Regions from separate parts of the Bradyrhizobium sp. Ken64 genome, predicted to be linked through region 2. Evidence: predicted binding sites of a transcription regulator. Region 2 holds the regulator's gene; the other holds the start of a gene.
What was found. Region 2 encodes LexA, which represses DNA repair genes until DNA is damaged. Its sites were predicted from a motif close to TGTTCNNNNTGTGTTCNG; they were not measured.
Positions count from the first base shown of each region.

Region 1: the regulator LexA is predicted to act here: its motif matches at 4,366-4,383, upstream of AC0L2F_RS32825 (DNA recombination protein RmuC).

Region 1 covers NZ_JBVVPA010000034.1:25,243-32,378, forward strand. The annotation lists gene AC0L2F_RS32800 (DUF805 domain-containing protein) at 1-398, shown strand, start outside; gene dapE (succinyl-diaminopimelate desuccinylase) at 395-1,573, shown strand; gene truA (tRNA pseudouridine(38-40) synthase TruA) at 1,728-2,465, opposite strand; gene fmt (methionyl-tRNA formyltransferase) at 2,586-3,509, opposite strand; gene def (peptide deformylase) at 3,719-4,243, opposite strand; gene AC0L2F_RS32825 (DNA recombination protein RmuC) at 4,415-5,614, shown strand; gene AC0L2F_RS32830 (GIY-YIG nuclease family protein) at 5,749-6,051, shown strand; gene AC0L2F_RS32835 (AmpG family muropeptide MFS transporter) at 6,138-7,136, shown strand, end outside.
Region 2 covers NZ_JBVVPA010000003.1:169,270-176,405, forward strand. The annotation lists gene AC0L2F_RS06665 (S41 family peptidase) at 1-998, opposite strand, end outside; gene AC0L2F_RS06670 (alpha-hydroxy acid oxidase) at 1,304-2,437, shown strand; gene AC0L2F_RS06675 (HAD family hydrolase) at 2,452-3,078, shown strand; gene AC0L2F_RS06680 (molybdopterin molybdotransferase MoeA) at 3,660-4,871, shown strand; gene lexA (transcriptional repressor LexA) at 5,048-5,749, shown strand; gene AC0L2F_RS06690 (hypothetical protein) at 6,213-6,647, shown strand; gene AC0L2F_RS06695 (ComEC/Rec2 family competence protein) at 6,786-7,136, opposite strand, start outside.

The sequences.
Region 1 (7,136 bases), on a different contig from region 2:
TCAAGGTGCTCGGCAGCTCGCTCTTCCTGTGGATCTACCTCGCAACCGCGACCAAGCGACTGCACGATCGCGACCGGAGCGGGTGGTGGCTGGTTCCGTTCTTCGTCGTGCCCGCGTTGTTCGACCAATTCTCGGACCTGCTACCCACCAATTCAAACTGGGCTGTTGCCCTCGCCTGGGCCGTGCACATTCCCTGGTTTTGGGGCCTCGTGGAAATGTTCATTGTACCGGGCACCTCGGGCGACAACCGGTTCGGCCGCGATCCACTGGCCGAGGTTGAAGATGACTCCGCGCCCGCCCCGCCTGCGACGAAAAGCTGGGACCAGCAGAGCGAGATCGAATTTGTCCCGCCCAGTGCTAGCCCACCCGGCGGCATGCATGTTAAGCGGGGCGCATGACCGATGCTCTCTCGATTGCCCGCGATCTCATCCGCTGCCCCTCGGTAACCCCGGCCGATGCCGGTGCGCTGGGCGTGCTCGAACAGGTTCTCACCGCAGCCGGCTTCACATGCCACCGCGTCACCTTCAGCGAGCCCGGCACCGCCGACGTCGACAATCTCTATGCTCGGATCGGCACTGACGGGCCGCACATCACCTTTGCCGGCCACACCGACGTGGTGCCGCCGGGCGACGAGAGCGCCTGGAGCGTCGGCGCGTTCTCCGGCGAGGTGAAGGACGGCTTTCTGCATGGCCGCGGCGCAGTCGACATGAAGGGCGGCATCGCCTGCTCGGTTGCCGCGGTGCTGGAGCATCTCGCCGCGAACGACGGCAAGCCGCGCAGCGACGGCCAAACATCAGGCTCGGGTTCGATCTCGTTCCTGATCACCGGCGACGAGGAAGACGTCTCCATCAACGGCACCATCAAGCTGCTGAAGTGGGCCGCCGAGCGTGGCGAAAAATTCGACCATTGCGTGCTCGGCGAGCCGTCCAACGTCGAGACGCTCGGCGACACCATCAAGGTCGGCCGCCGCGGCTCGCAATCCGGCACGCTCTACGTGGACGGCGTGCAGGGCCACGTCGCCTATCCGCACCGCGCCGCCAATCCGGTACCTGATATCGCGCGGCTGATCGTGGCGATCTCGGACGAGCCGCTCGACCATGGCAGCGCGGCGTTCCAGGCCTCCAATCTCGAATTCACCTCGGTCGACGTCGGCAACACCGCCAACAACGTCATCCCGGGACAAGCCCGCGCAAAATTCAACATCCGCTACAACGACAATCACACCCAGGCGAGCCTGCGCGAACTGGTCGAGACGCGGCTGACAAAAGCCTGCGGCAACCGCATCCGCGCCCGCATCGTCTGGGAGCCCTCGAACTCGAACGTGTTCGTGACCAAACCCGGCCCGTTCACCGAACTCGCGGTGTCCGCGATCGAGGAGGTGACGGGCCGCAAGCCGGAGCTGTCGACCTCAGGCGGCACCTCGGACGCGCGCTTCATTTCGAGCTATTGCCCGGTGATCGAGTTCGGCCTGGTCGGCCAGACCATGCACCAAATCGACGAGCGCGTACCGGTCAGGGATCTGGAGCAGCTGACGAAGGTGTATCGCGGGATTTTGGCGAGGTATTTTGGGTAGGCCACGACCGCGCCATTCTCCGCTGTCATCGTCCGCGAAGGCGGACGATCCAGTATTCCAGAGACAGCGCTGATTGAGCCGAGACGCCGCGGCGTACTGGATGCCCCGCCTGCGCGGGGCATGACACCGGTGGGGAGGCGAGAACTCCCCGCTCCTAATAATCCACCTGCATCAGGTACAGCCCGTCCGGCGGGGCGACGATGCCGCAGGCGGCGCGGTTGCGCGCGGCGAGCGCTGCGGAGAGATCGTCCGCGGTCCAGCGGCCCTCGCCGACCCACATCAGTGACCCCACCATCGAGCGCACCTGGCTGTGCAGGAACGAGCGCGCCGAGGTGAGAATCGTGATCTCGCGCCCATCGCGCAACACGTCGAGCTGATCGAGCGTCTTCTCCGGCGATCTGGCCTGGCACTCGGTGTCGCGGAAGGTGGTGAAATCGTGCTTGCCGAGCAGGCGTTGTGCCGCCGCATGCATCGCATCGGTGTCGAGCCGGCGCGGCACGCGCCAGGCGTGGCCGGCATCGAGCGCGAGATTGGCGCGGGTGTTGACGATGCGATAGCGATAGTGGCGCTTCACGGCCGAGAAGCGCGCCTCGAAAGTCTCCGGCACAATCTCGGCTTCGAGCACGGCGATGGGATGCGGGCGCAGATGCGCGTTCAAGCCGTCGCGAAAACGGCCCTGCGGAAACTGCTTGTCGATATCGACATGCGCGACCTGGCCACGCGCATGCACGCCGGCATCGGTGCGCCCGGCACCGTGCACGCGCGCATCCGCGCCGGTCATCGCCTTGACGGCAGCCTCCAGCGCGCCCTGCACCGAGGGCAGCGTCTCCTGCACCTGCCAGCCGAAGAACGGCGCGCCGTCATATTCGATGATGAGCTTGTAGCGGGGCATCTTGTCCAGTTTCGCTGTCATCGCCCGGCTCGACCGGGCGATCCAGTACTCCGCAGCCTATCCGTTTGACCGAGAAGCCTCGGCGTACTGGATACCCCGCCTTCGCGGGGTATGACAGCGTCACTTGAATTGGGCGCCTGCCTTCAACGGCACGCCACGCAGGAAGTCTGCGGCCTGCATGCGCGCCTTGCCTTCGCGCTGGAGCTCGAGAAGGCGGATTGCGCCCTCGCCGCACGCGACGGTGAGGTGATCGTCGAGCACCTCGCCGGGTGCGCCCGTGCCGTTCGCCAGCTCGCAGCGCAGAATCTTTATCCGCGCATTCTCAAGCTCGGCCCAGGCGCCGGGAAACGGCGACAGGCCGTGGATATGGCGCAGCACCTCGCGCGCGGGCCTGGTCCAGTCGATCCGCGCCTCGGCCTTGTCGATCTTGGCGGCATAGGTGACGCCGTCCTCGCTCTGCGGCTTGAGCTGGAGCCCGCCGCGATCGAGCGCGGCCATGGCGCGCACCATCAGATCGGCACCGAGCCGGGACAGACGATCGTGCAGATCGAGCGCGGTCATATTGTCCGTGATCGCGAGCCGTTCCGCCATGGCGACGTCGCCGGTGTCCAGCCCGACATCCATCTTCATCACCATCACGCCGCTCTCGGCATCGCCGGCCATGATCGCGCGGTTGATGGGAGCGGCACCGCGCCAGCGTGGCAGCAGCGATGCGTGCAGATTGTAACAGCCGAGCTTTGGCGCATCGAGGATCGCCTGCGGCAGGATCATGCCATAGGCGACGACGACGGCCGCATCGGCATCGAAGGCGCGAAATTCTTCCAGCGCCTCCGGCGTTTTCAAAGTCTTCGGCGTCAGCACGGGCACGCCGAGCTTTCGCGCGGCCTCTTCCACCGGGGTCGGCTGCAATTGCAGGCCGCGCCGGCCGCCGGGCTTCGGCGCGCGCGTATACACGGCAGCGATCTCGTGGCCATGCGCGACGAGCTCGAGCAGCGTCGGCACGGAGAAATCGGGTGTGCCCATGAAGATCAGGCGGAGGGGCATGACAAGCACTCGGTACGTTCCCTCCCCCCTTGTGGGGGAGGGCTAGGGAGAGGGGTGCCACACGACGCGCTCTCTCGGTTTCAGGTTTCGCGGCACGCACCTGATCCAGATGACGGAGAGACTTCCGTCTGGGCTACCCCTCTCCCCCACCCTCCCCCACAAGGGGGGAAGAAGCGCAGGGGAATGTGGGGCAGCACAGTCGCTTGTACTCACTCCGCGCGCTTGGCGGCTTTCTCGAACTTCTTGAGCACGCGGTCGCGCTTGAGCTTTGACAGATAGTCGACGAACAGCACGCCGTTGAGATGGTCGATCTCGTGCTGGATGCAGGTGGCGTAGAGGCCTTCAGCGTCCTCCTCGTGCACCTTGCCGTCCAGATCCATGTAGCGCACCCGAACCTTCGCAGGCCGCTCGACCTCCTCGTAATATTCGGGAATCGACAGGCAGCCCTCTTCGTAGACCGACAGGTCCTCCGAGGAGGCGATGATTTCCGGATTGATGAAGACGCGCGGCTCGGGCTTGGTCTCGCCGTCCTGGTCGGGCTTGGCGAGGTCCATGGTGATCAGCCGCAACGGCTGCGCGATCTGGATCGCCGCGAGCCCGATGCCGGGCGCGTCGTACATGGTCTCGAACATGTCGTCGGCAAGCTTGCGGATCTCCGGCGTGACCTTCTCGATCGGCTTGGAGACCAGACGCAGCTGCTTGTCGGGCAGGATGATGATTTCTCTGAGGGCCATGGCCGCGATTTAAGCCGCGCGTTCGATGCGGTCAATGCGGCCGGGAACCCCGTTAACCCTCCGCTAACCATAAAACTTCGGGTTTCGTTAACCATAAAATTTAACGGGGCATTTACACTAAATGTTCGCTATTCGTTCGTGCGGGCGAGCGAATCGGCTAGAAGCAGGGGCATGAACGAGATCATTTTCATGCTCGGCGACTGGCCGGTGCGCGCCGTGGACGCGCTGATCGGCTTCGGCGCCCTGGTCCTTATCCTGATGGTGGTGATTGCCGTGGTGATCGCGCGCTCCGGGCGGCGCGGGGCGGAACTCGCGATGGCCAACGCGATCCGCGCCGACGAGCTCGAGGAGCGCATCAGCCAGATGCTGCACGCCCAGAGCGAGGCTTCGGGCCGCGTCGACGCCATGACCCAGACGCTGGCCGGCCGCCAGGCCGACATGGCACGCGCGGTCAACGAGCGGCTGGATTCGGTGACCCACCGGGTCGGCCAATCGATGGAAAACACCACGCGCAACACCATGGATAGCCTGCGCGCCCTGCACGAGCGGCTCGGCATCATCGACAGCGCGCACAAGAACCTCACCGACCTCACCACGCAGGTGACGACCCTGCGCGACGTGCTCGCCAACAAGCAATCGCGCGGCGCCTTCGGTCAGGCGCGGATGGAGGCGATCGTCCAGGATGGTCTGCCCAAGGGCGCCTACGAGTTCCAGTTCACGCTCTCGACCGGCAAGCGTCCGGACTGCGTCGTGTTCCTGCCCGACCAGCGGCCGCTCTGCATCGACGCGAAATTTCCGCTGGAAGCGATGACCGCGCTGCATGACGCGCGCACCGACGAGGAAAAGCGTATCGCCACGCAGCGGCTGCGCGGCGACGTGATGAAGCATGTCAGCGATATTGCGGAAAAATATCTCGTCGCCGGCGAGACCCAGGACATGGCGTTGATGTTCGTGCCGTCGGAATCGGTCTACGCCGAAATCCACGACGGTTTCGACGACGTGATCCAGAAGGCCTATCGCGCCCGCGTCGTGCTGGTGTCGCCGTCGCTGCTGATGCTGGCGATCCAGGTGATGCAGCAGATCATGAAGGACGCGCGCATGCGCGACGCCGCCGACCAGATCCGCACCGAAGTGATCAAGCTCGGCGACGATCTCGGCCGCCTCAGGGATCGCGTGCTGAAATTGCAGAAGCACTTTGCCGACGCGAACGAAGACGTCCGCCAGATCCTGATCTCCGCCGACAAGATCGAGAAACGCGCCGGGCGCATCGAAGAGCTCGATTTCAGCAAGACCGATGCACCCGAAGCCCCGCATCTCGTGGCCACCGGCGCTGCCGAGCTGTTCCCGAGGAAGCTCCAGGCGGGGGAGTGAGATTGAGGCACACAGTCATGCCCCGCGAAGGCGGGGCATCCAGTACGCCGCGGCAGTCGTGATTGAACCGGGATGCTGGTGATTACTGGATCGTCCGCCTTCGCGAACGATGACAGCGGAGCGGGAGGCGGCAGATGGGCGGGCGCTGCTACTACGTTTATATCCTCGCCAGCAAGATCGGCGGAACGCTGTACATTGGCGTGACAAATGATCTCATCCGCCGCGTGGCGGAGCATAAATTGCAGTTGGTCGAGAGCTTCACGAAGGAATATGGCGTTGTGAAGCTAGTCTATTTCGAGCAATTCGATGATCCCGAGAATGCGATAAAACGCGAGAAGCGCCTGAAAAAATGGAAGCGCGACTGGAAGATTGCGCTGATCGAGAAGGATAATCCTGATTGGAACGATCTCTATGCGGGGATCGCAGGTCCGCCATAACTCCGGCCTCTGGAATACTGGGTCGCCCGGTCAAGCCGGGCGACGACACCTCACTTGTGGCCGCCAGAATCTGCTAACACCACCCCATGACCGCACCCGACGCGACCTCCCCCGCCAGTCCCGACACGGCTCCCACCTCCTGGCGTGACAGCCTTGCCGTTTACCTGCAACCGCGGGTGCTGATCGTGCTGTTCCTCGGCTTCTCGTCCGGGCTGCCGCTGGCGCTGTCGGGCTCGACGCTGCTGGTGTGGATGCGGGAATCGGGCGTCGATCTCAAGACCATCGGGCTGTTTGCGCTGGTCGGCACGCCCTACACGCTGAAATTCCTGTGGGCGCCGCTGGTCGATGCGATGCATGTGCCGCTGTTCACGCGCGCTTTCGGGCGGCGCCGCGGCTGGCTGCTGTTCTCGCAATTGCTGCTGATCGCAGCGATCCTGCTGCTGGCACTGACCGATCCCGCGCGCTCGCCGTTCTACGTCGCGCTCGGCGCATTGCTGGTGGCGACGGCCTCGTCGACGCAGGACATCGTGGTCGACGCCTTCCGCGTCGAGAGCCTGCCGGAGAGCGAGCAGGCCGCCGGCATGGCGTCCTATGTCGCGGCGTATCGCATCGGCATGCTGGTCTCGACCGCCGGCGCGCTGTTCATCGTCTCGGGCTTCGAGGGCACCGGCATCACCCGCACGTCCGCCTGGATGTGGGGCTATGTGGTGATGGCGGCGATGGTGCTGATCGGGACGATCACGGCGCTGGTGGCGACCGAGCCCGAGCAGTCGTTGCGGGCGGAAGCCGCGACGCAGACGCAGACCGCGTTGGCGCGCGTGCTGCACGCGGCGATCGGCGCCTTCTCGGAATTCCTGACGCGCAAGGACGCGCTTGCGGCACTCGCCTTCGTCGTGCTGTTCAAGTTCACCGACGCCTTCTCCGGCACGATGACCGCGCCGTTCGTGATCGACCTCGGCTTCTCCCGCAACGACTATGCGGCGATCGTGAAGGGCGTCGGCCTCGCGGCGACGCTGATCGGCGGCTTTGCCGGCGGCTTCGTGGCGCGGCGCTATTCGCTTGCGACCAGCCTCTGGATCGGCGGC
Region 2 (7,136 bases):
ATGGTCTGCACCGAGCCCTTGCCGAACGAGCGCGTGCCGATCAGCGTGGCGCGCTTGTGGTCATGCAGCGCGCCGGCCACGATCTCCGAGGCTGAGGCGGAGCCGCCGTTGACGAGAACCACCAGCGGCTTGCCCTTGGTGAGGTCGCCACCATGCGCGGTGAAGCGCTGGGTCTCTTCAGGATTGCGGCCGCGGGTCGAGACGACCTCGCCACGCTGCAGGAACGCGCTCGACACCGACACGGCCTGGTCGAGCAATCCGCCCGGATTGTTGCGCAGGTCCATCACGTAGCCCACCAGCTTCTCCGGCGGAACGTCCTTGGAGATCGATGCGATCGCCTTCTTCAGGCCATCGGTGGTCTGCTCGTTGAACGAGGTGACGCGGATATAGCCGATATCCCCGTTCTCGACATGGAAGCGCACGGGGCGCACATGGATGATCTCGCGCTTGATCGCGACGTCGAGCGGGGCGTCGGCGCCCTTGCGCATGATCGTGAGCTTGGTCTGGGTGTCGACCGGCCCCTTCATCTTGTTGACGGCCTGCTCGAGCGTCATGCCCTGCACGGCATCGCCGTCGATCTTGCTGATGAGGTCGCCCGACATGATGCCGGCCTTGGACGCCGGCGTGTCGTCGATCGGCGAGACGACCTTGACCAGCCCCTCCTCCATCGTGACCTCGATGCCGAGCCCGCCGAACTCGCCGGAGGTGGTCTCCTGCATCTCGGTCCAGGCCTTGTCGTTCATGTAGCGCGAGTGCGGATCGAGCGAGGTCACCATGCCGGTGATCGCGCCTTCGATCAGCTTGGCATTGTCGGGCTTCTCGACATAGCTCGCCTTCACCCGCTCGAACACTTCGCCGAACAAATTGAGCTTGGAATAGGCGTCATCCGCGCTCGCTGCCGCCCGTGCCGCCCATACGCCGCCGTGCGGACTGGCTGCCAAAAGGGTCAGACACGCTCCGGTGAGCGCGCCCAGTGGAAACAGCAGGGTTTTCCGCATGGATAGGCTGGCCTTCTTGCTTCGCGGTTCGGTGGGGCTGGGAGCCGCCATGCAAATGGCGATCCAGCCTGCTTCTCACAATACCATTCTGGTTTCTTCAAGGCCGGGATGCCACGCCGGCGGGTACACCGTAAAAATCGCTTCGTCCGGACCTAAACTTTCGGCAACGTTGCAGGACCCGGTTCGTGCGCAGCGGGGGTCGGCCGGCCGGCCCACGCCTCGCAGCCATGCCATTTTAGGATGGTTTTGGCGCCCCGGACGGGTTAGGCGATGAGGGAAGGCTTCAAATTCTCGGGAGGATAACAATGAACGAAGCACCCCGCATCCAACCAGACAGGAACGTCGAGCTCGGCGCAAGCACCGAGCCGTTCCAGAATCTGCATGAATTCATCCGGAAAGCCCGCGCCAACCTCAACCAGAATGCCTGGGACTATATCGTCGGCGCGGCCGAGACCGAGACCACGATGCGTCGCAACCGCATGGCGCTGGACGAGATCGCCTTCCGCCCGCGCGTGCTGCGCGATGTCCGCACGGTTACAGGTTCGGTCGAGCAGTTCGGCCGCAAGATGCGCCTGCCGGTGGTGCTCGCCCCCGTCGGCGCGCTCGAGATCTTCGATCCGGATGGTGCAGCGAGCGTGGCACGCGCCTGCGGCACTTTCGGTGCGGCGCACATGCTCAGTTCCGTGTCCGAGCCCGGCCTCGAGAAGACGGCCGAAGCTGCGCCCGACGCGCTGCGCCTCTACCAGCTCTATGTGCGGGGCGACGACGCCTTCGTCGCCGACGTCGTCAGCCGGGCCGAGAAGAACGCCTACGCCGCCTTCTGCCTGACCGTCGACACCGCCCATTACAGCCGTCGTGAACGTGACATCGCCAAGCGCTACGTTCGCGAGAGCCGGCTGCGCGCCACCGGCGGCGATTACCAGAAGGGTCTGGAGTGGCGGACGGTGAAGATGATCAAGGACAAGTTCAAGATCCCGCTGATCCTCAAGGGCATCGCGACGCCAGAGGACGCGCTGATCGCGATCGATCACGGCGTCGAATGGATCTACGTCTCCAACCATGGCGGCCGTCAACTCGATCACGGTCGCGGCGCCATGCACGTACTGCCGGAGATCGTTGACGCCGTGAACGGCCGCGCCAAGATCATGGTCGATGGCGGCATCTGTCGCGGCACCGACATCGTCAAGGCGATCGCGGCGGGCGCCGACGTCGTCGGCATCGGCCGGCTGCAATGCTGGGCGCTGGCGGCGGCCGGCGAAGCCGGCGTGGCGCGCATGCTGGAGCTGCTCGAAGATGAAGTGCTGCGCTGCCTCGGCCTCCTGGGTGCGACCTCGTTCGCCGAGGTCAACAAATCCTGCCTGCACCAGGCGACCGCAACCAATGCGCCGAGTGTGTTCAGCGCGTTTCCGCTGTTCGACCACGAGCCATATCGATACTGAGTGAAAGGACGCAGGTGACATCGCTCTCTCCCGGCAGCGCGGATGCGCTTCTATTCGATCTCGGCCGCGTGGTCCTCGATATCGATTTTTCCAAGGCGATCGCCTGCTGGGCGGGACATGCCGGCTGCAAGCCCGACGCCATCGTCGCGCGTTATGTGCGGGACAGCGAAGCCTATCGGTTGCACGAGATGGGGAAGATCAGCGATGAGGATTATTTCGCCTCATTGCGAGCCTCGCTCGGAATCGGCATTTCGGACGCGCAGTTCCTGGAAGGCTGGAACGCGATCTTCGCCGGCGAAATGCCTGAGATCTCCGAGCTGCTGCCGCAGGCAGCGAAGCAGATGCCGCTTTACGCTTTCTCCAACACCAACCGGCCGCACGTGGACCATTTCTCGAGGGAGTATGCCGACCTCCTCGGCCATTTCCGAGAGCTGTATTTGTCGTCCAGCATCGGCCTGCGCAAACCGGATGCGGAAGCCTTCGACCACGTCGTTGCGGCGATCGGCGTGCCCGCCGGGCGCATCGTGTTCTTCGATGATCTTGCTGAAAACATCGAGGGAGCGCGGGCGCGCGGCTTGACGGCGGTGCATGTGACCTCGCCGCGTGACGTCGGGAACGCATTGAGGGCATTGGGCATCTGACGACGATCCGTCGGCGCGAAGCCCATGGAAGTGCGCCCGACGGAACTAATTCGAAAGATTTTGGAACCAATCACTTTGTGCATTTTTATACAGAGTTCCCGGAACAGAATACCGTCTTCAGGAGTCTACAGCCCGTTGGGACTTCTACGAACGGGTGCATCACCGTGTTGGGCAAAAACTACCTCACTAGGCAGGCCTCTCTTCTCCTTGAATTCGCCAGGACAACTTCAGACTCGGACCTTTCCGCCAAGCTTGTGAGCAAGGCCGCCGACCTGAAATCCCAGGCCGATCCGCTGCCAGACAAAGACCAGGGGCCGAAGGCGCCCGACGTAACTCCCGGGCGGGCAGGGAGCTGATCAGTGGCGCTCGTCGTTCTCCTCTTGTCATGATTTTCGTCGCTTCCATGACCACTCTCCTGCCGATCCGTCACCTCGTGCCCCGACGCGCTTAATGCCGCCTTCCGGAACAATGTGAAGCGACGGGACGACTGCGCCCGCTGAGCCGTTTTTGCCTCCGCGCCCGCGCTCGGCTAGAAGACTTGCGGAACATTCGCCCGAACGTGCCGAGCAGGAGTTTTCGCCGTGGCCTTGATGCCGGTTTCTGACGCGCTTGCCGCGGTGCTGGCGGGTGCAGAGCCGCTGCCGGAAGACATGATTTCTCTCGACGAGGCCTACCATCGCGTGCTCGCGCGTGACGTCGCCGCGCGACGCACGCAGCCGCCGCAGGCGATGTCCGCGATGGACGGCTACGCGGTGCGCGCGGCCGATGCCGCGACGATCGATTCGGAGCTCACCGTCATCGGCGAAGTCGCGGCGGGCCGGCCGTTCGCGGGGACGGTCGGCGCCGGCGAGGCCGTGCGGATCTTCACCGGCGGCGTCGTTCCCGCTGGCGCGGACGCCGTCGTGATCCAGGAGGACACGGTCGCCGCCGGCAAGCGTATCACGATCAAGGAAGCCGCGATCGCCGGACGGCACATCCGCCGCGCCGGCGTTGATTTCCGCGAAGGCGACGTGCTCCTGCGCAAGGGAAGCCGTCTCACCGAGCGCGACCTCGCGCTCGCCGCTGGGATGAACCATCCGCACCTTGCCGTTTTCAGGCGTCCGAAGGTCGCCATTCTCGCCACCGGCGACGAGCTGGTGATGCCGGGCACCACGCCCGGCCACGGCCAGATCGTCTATTCCAACGGCTACGCCCTGCACGCGCTCGCCCGCAGCGAGGGCGCCGAGACCATCGACCTCGGGATTGCCGCCGACACGCTGGAGGCGACCACCGCCGGCATCCGCCGCGCCCGCGAGAGCGGCGCCGACATCCTGATCACGACCGGCGGCGCATCGGTCGGCGACCACGATCTAGTCCAGCAGGCACTGCGGGACGAAGGCATCGCGATGGCGTTCTGGAAGATCGCGATGCGGCCAGGCAAGCCGATGATGCACGGGCGACTCGGCGCAATGGGTGTGATCGGCCTGCCGGGCAATCCCGTGTCGTCCTACGTGTGCGCTTTCCTGTTCATGGTGCCGCTGATTCGCGCCCTGTCGGGCCGTTCGGTGATTCACCATCGCCGTGAACACGCCGTGCTCGGCCGCGACGTCGGCGCCAACGACCAGCGCGAGGACTATCTGCGGGCGCATCTGGAGGAGCGTGACGATGGCACACGCGTCGTTCTTCCCGTCAATCATCAGGACTCTTCGCTGCTTGCGAATCTCGCTGCAGCACAGGTACTTCTCGTGCGCGCACCATTCGCGCCGAAGGCCGAGACCGGCACGGCTTGCGAAGTGTTGCGGCTCCCCGTCTGACCGCCTCGGCAACGCGCGTTCCGCGACGTTTGCCTTGTTCACGGTAAATTAAGCAGTTGCGGAACATGTATCGAACATATAGTGTCCGTTCATGATTTGTTTCGAGCATGTGGCGGCTTATGGCCGAATTCTGCGTCTCGGAATCGGACGACATCAACCGGGGGACTTTGGTCGAGATGTTAACGCGCAAACAATACGAGCTTCTGCGATTCATCAGTGAACGTCTGAAGGAAAGCGGCGTACCGCCCTCCTTCGACGAGATGAAGGATGCGCTCGACCTGCGCTCGAAGTCGGGCATCCATCGCCTGATCACGGCGCTCGAGGAGCGTGGCTTCATCCGACGCCTGCCCAACCGCGCCCGCGCGATTGAAGTCATCAAGCTGCCGGAGCTCCAGGCGGCGGCCGGCAGCCGCCGCGGCTTCACGCCGAGCGTCATCGAGGGCAATCTCGGCAAGGTGCGTGCGGGCTCCAGCCTGCCCGCGGACGAGGGCGAACGTCCCGTGGCGGTGCCGGTGATGGGCCGCATCGCGGCCGGCACGCCGATCGAGGCATTGCAGACCCGCAGCCATACCATCAGCGTACCGCCTGACATGCTCGGCTCGGGCGAGCATTACGCGCTCGAAGTACGCGGTGATTCCATGGTCGAGGCCGGCATCCTCGACGGCGACATGGCGCTGATCCAGCGCAACGAGAGCGCTGATACCGGCGACATCGTGGTGGCGCTGATCGACGACGAGGAAGCGACGCTGAAGCGCTTCCGCCGTCGCGGCGCCTCGATCGCGCTCGAGCCCGCCAACGCAGCCTATGAGGTCCGCATCCTGCCGCCCAACCGGGTGAAGATTCAGGGCAAGCTGATCGGGCTTTACCGGAAGTACTGATAACGGAAGTACTTCATACCGGAAGTGCTTGGCGCCTCGCGCGCTTCCGATCTGCAGCGCCGGTCAGAGATTGGATCGGATGATCGTCCGCTCCGGCTGGATAGTCGTTCTGGTTCTGCACAGACTATCCGGCCCCTCCTCCGCCGCTGGCTCCTCGCGACGCCGACGAAGCGGTACCGCTTCAAACAGCACCGCTTCGCGGCTCGCGCGTTCGAGGAAACAACGACCAGCGGTCAAGTTCGACCGTTGCAGCCAAGCCGGCAATATTCGCGCATGCGCCTCCCGAATGCATCGCAAGGGGCTTTGTTCCTATTGAATTCGGGAAAGATAATGTGATCGCGGCCTGCAGAAACCAGCCGCAGATTTGCCCACAACCAAGCAGAGCGTTCGTGCTTCAACTCTGATAGAGGCCTGCGCCTCGATTGAGAGACGCGGGTTGCTATCCCAGCATGAGGAGCACCCGATGTGTGACTACAGCCTGCATGCCGTCGCGTCGCGCCCCGCCGAAGTCGGCGAGACGATCGTCACGACAAGCTTCCGCGGCACCTCGACGCGCGGCTTCGCCTCCGCAGCCGATCCGTCTGTTGCCGTCTGCCTGCTGCCGGGAACGGAGCTCGCCTTCGCCGACGACGTCCGCTACGACAATCGCTGGATCTGGACGCGCACCATCAATTCCCGCGTGGGCAAGTTCGGCAAGATCGATCCGCACGTTCCCGACCGCCATCATGACGCGATCGAATTCCCCGACGGCAAATACGTGCTGGTGACGCAGCTCGTCGAAGGCCAGCGAGCGACCGTGCTGCAACTGCCGGTGACTCAGTCGGTCACCGAGCGCGAGAACAAGGCGCAAATCATCGCCGACAGGCAGCCGACCGTCACGCACCTGCCGATCGGCTGACACAGCCGCCCTCCGGCTACGAGGTCGGAGGTCAGGATTGAATCGCCATCGCCGGCCGTGGCCGGCGAGAAGGTGTGGTTTGCGCCCGGCGAATCCGAGCGGATGCGCCAACCCACTGCATTGCTCCGCACCATCAGATCAATCGTCGGCCTGCAAGTCCGTCTCCGCGGGCGTTGCGTCCTTGATGCGGGACGCGGTCGCCTTCGGCGCAAGGCTGCCGTCGAAATCACCCTCACCGGCGCCGGCCGGCAACCAGGGGCGGCTCGTGCCTCTCGCCCTCACCGCCTGAACTACAAACCCGTCACCACGCTGCGTCAGCGCCAGGGCGCTCTGGCTGGCGAGCCGCTGCCGATCGACCACCATCGCCGCGCAATCGGACGGCGCGGGACGTGTCGTCACCACCAGCGCGGCCCGACTGCAATCGTCCGCGAGAGCGTCGACGCGCAGTGCCAGCGCGACCAGCCTCCCGTCGGCCAGTGGCGTCACGCA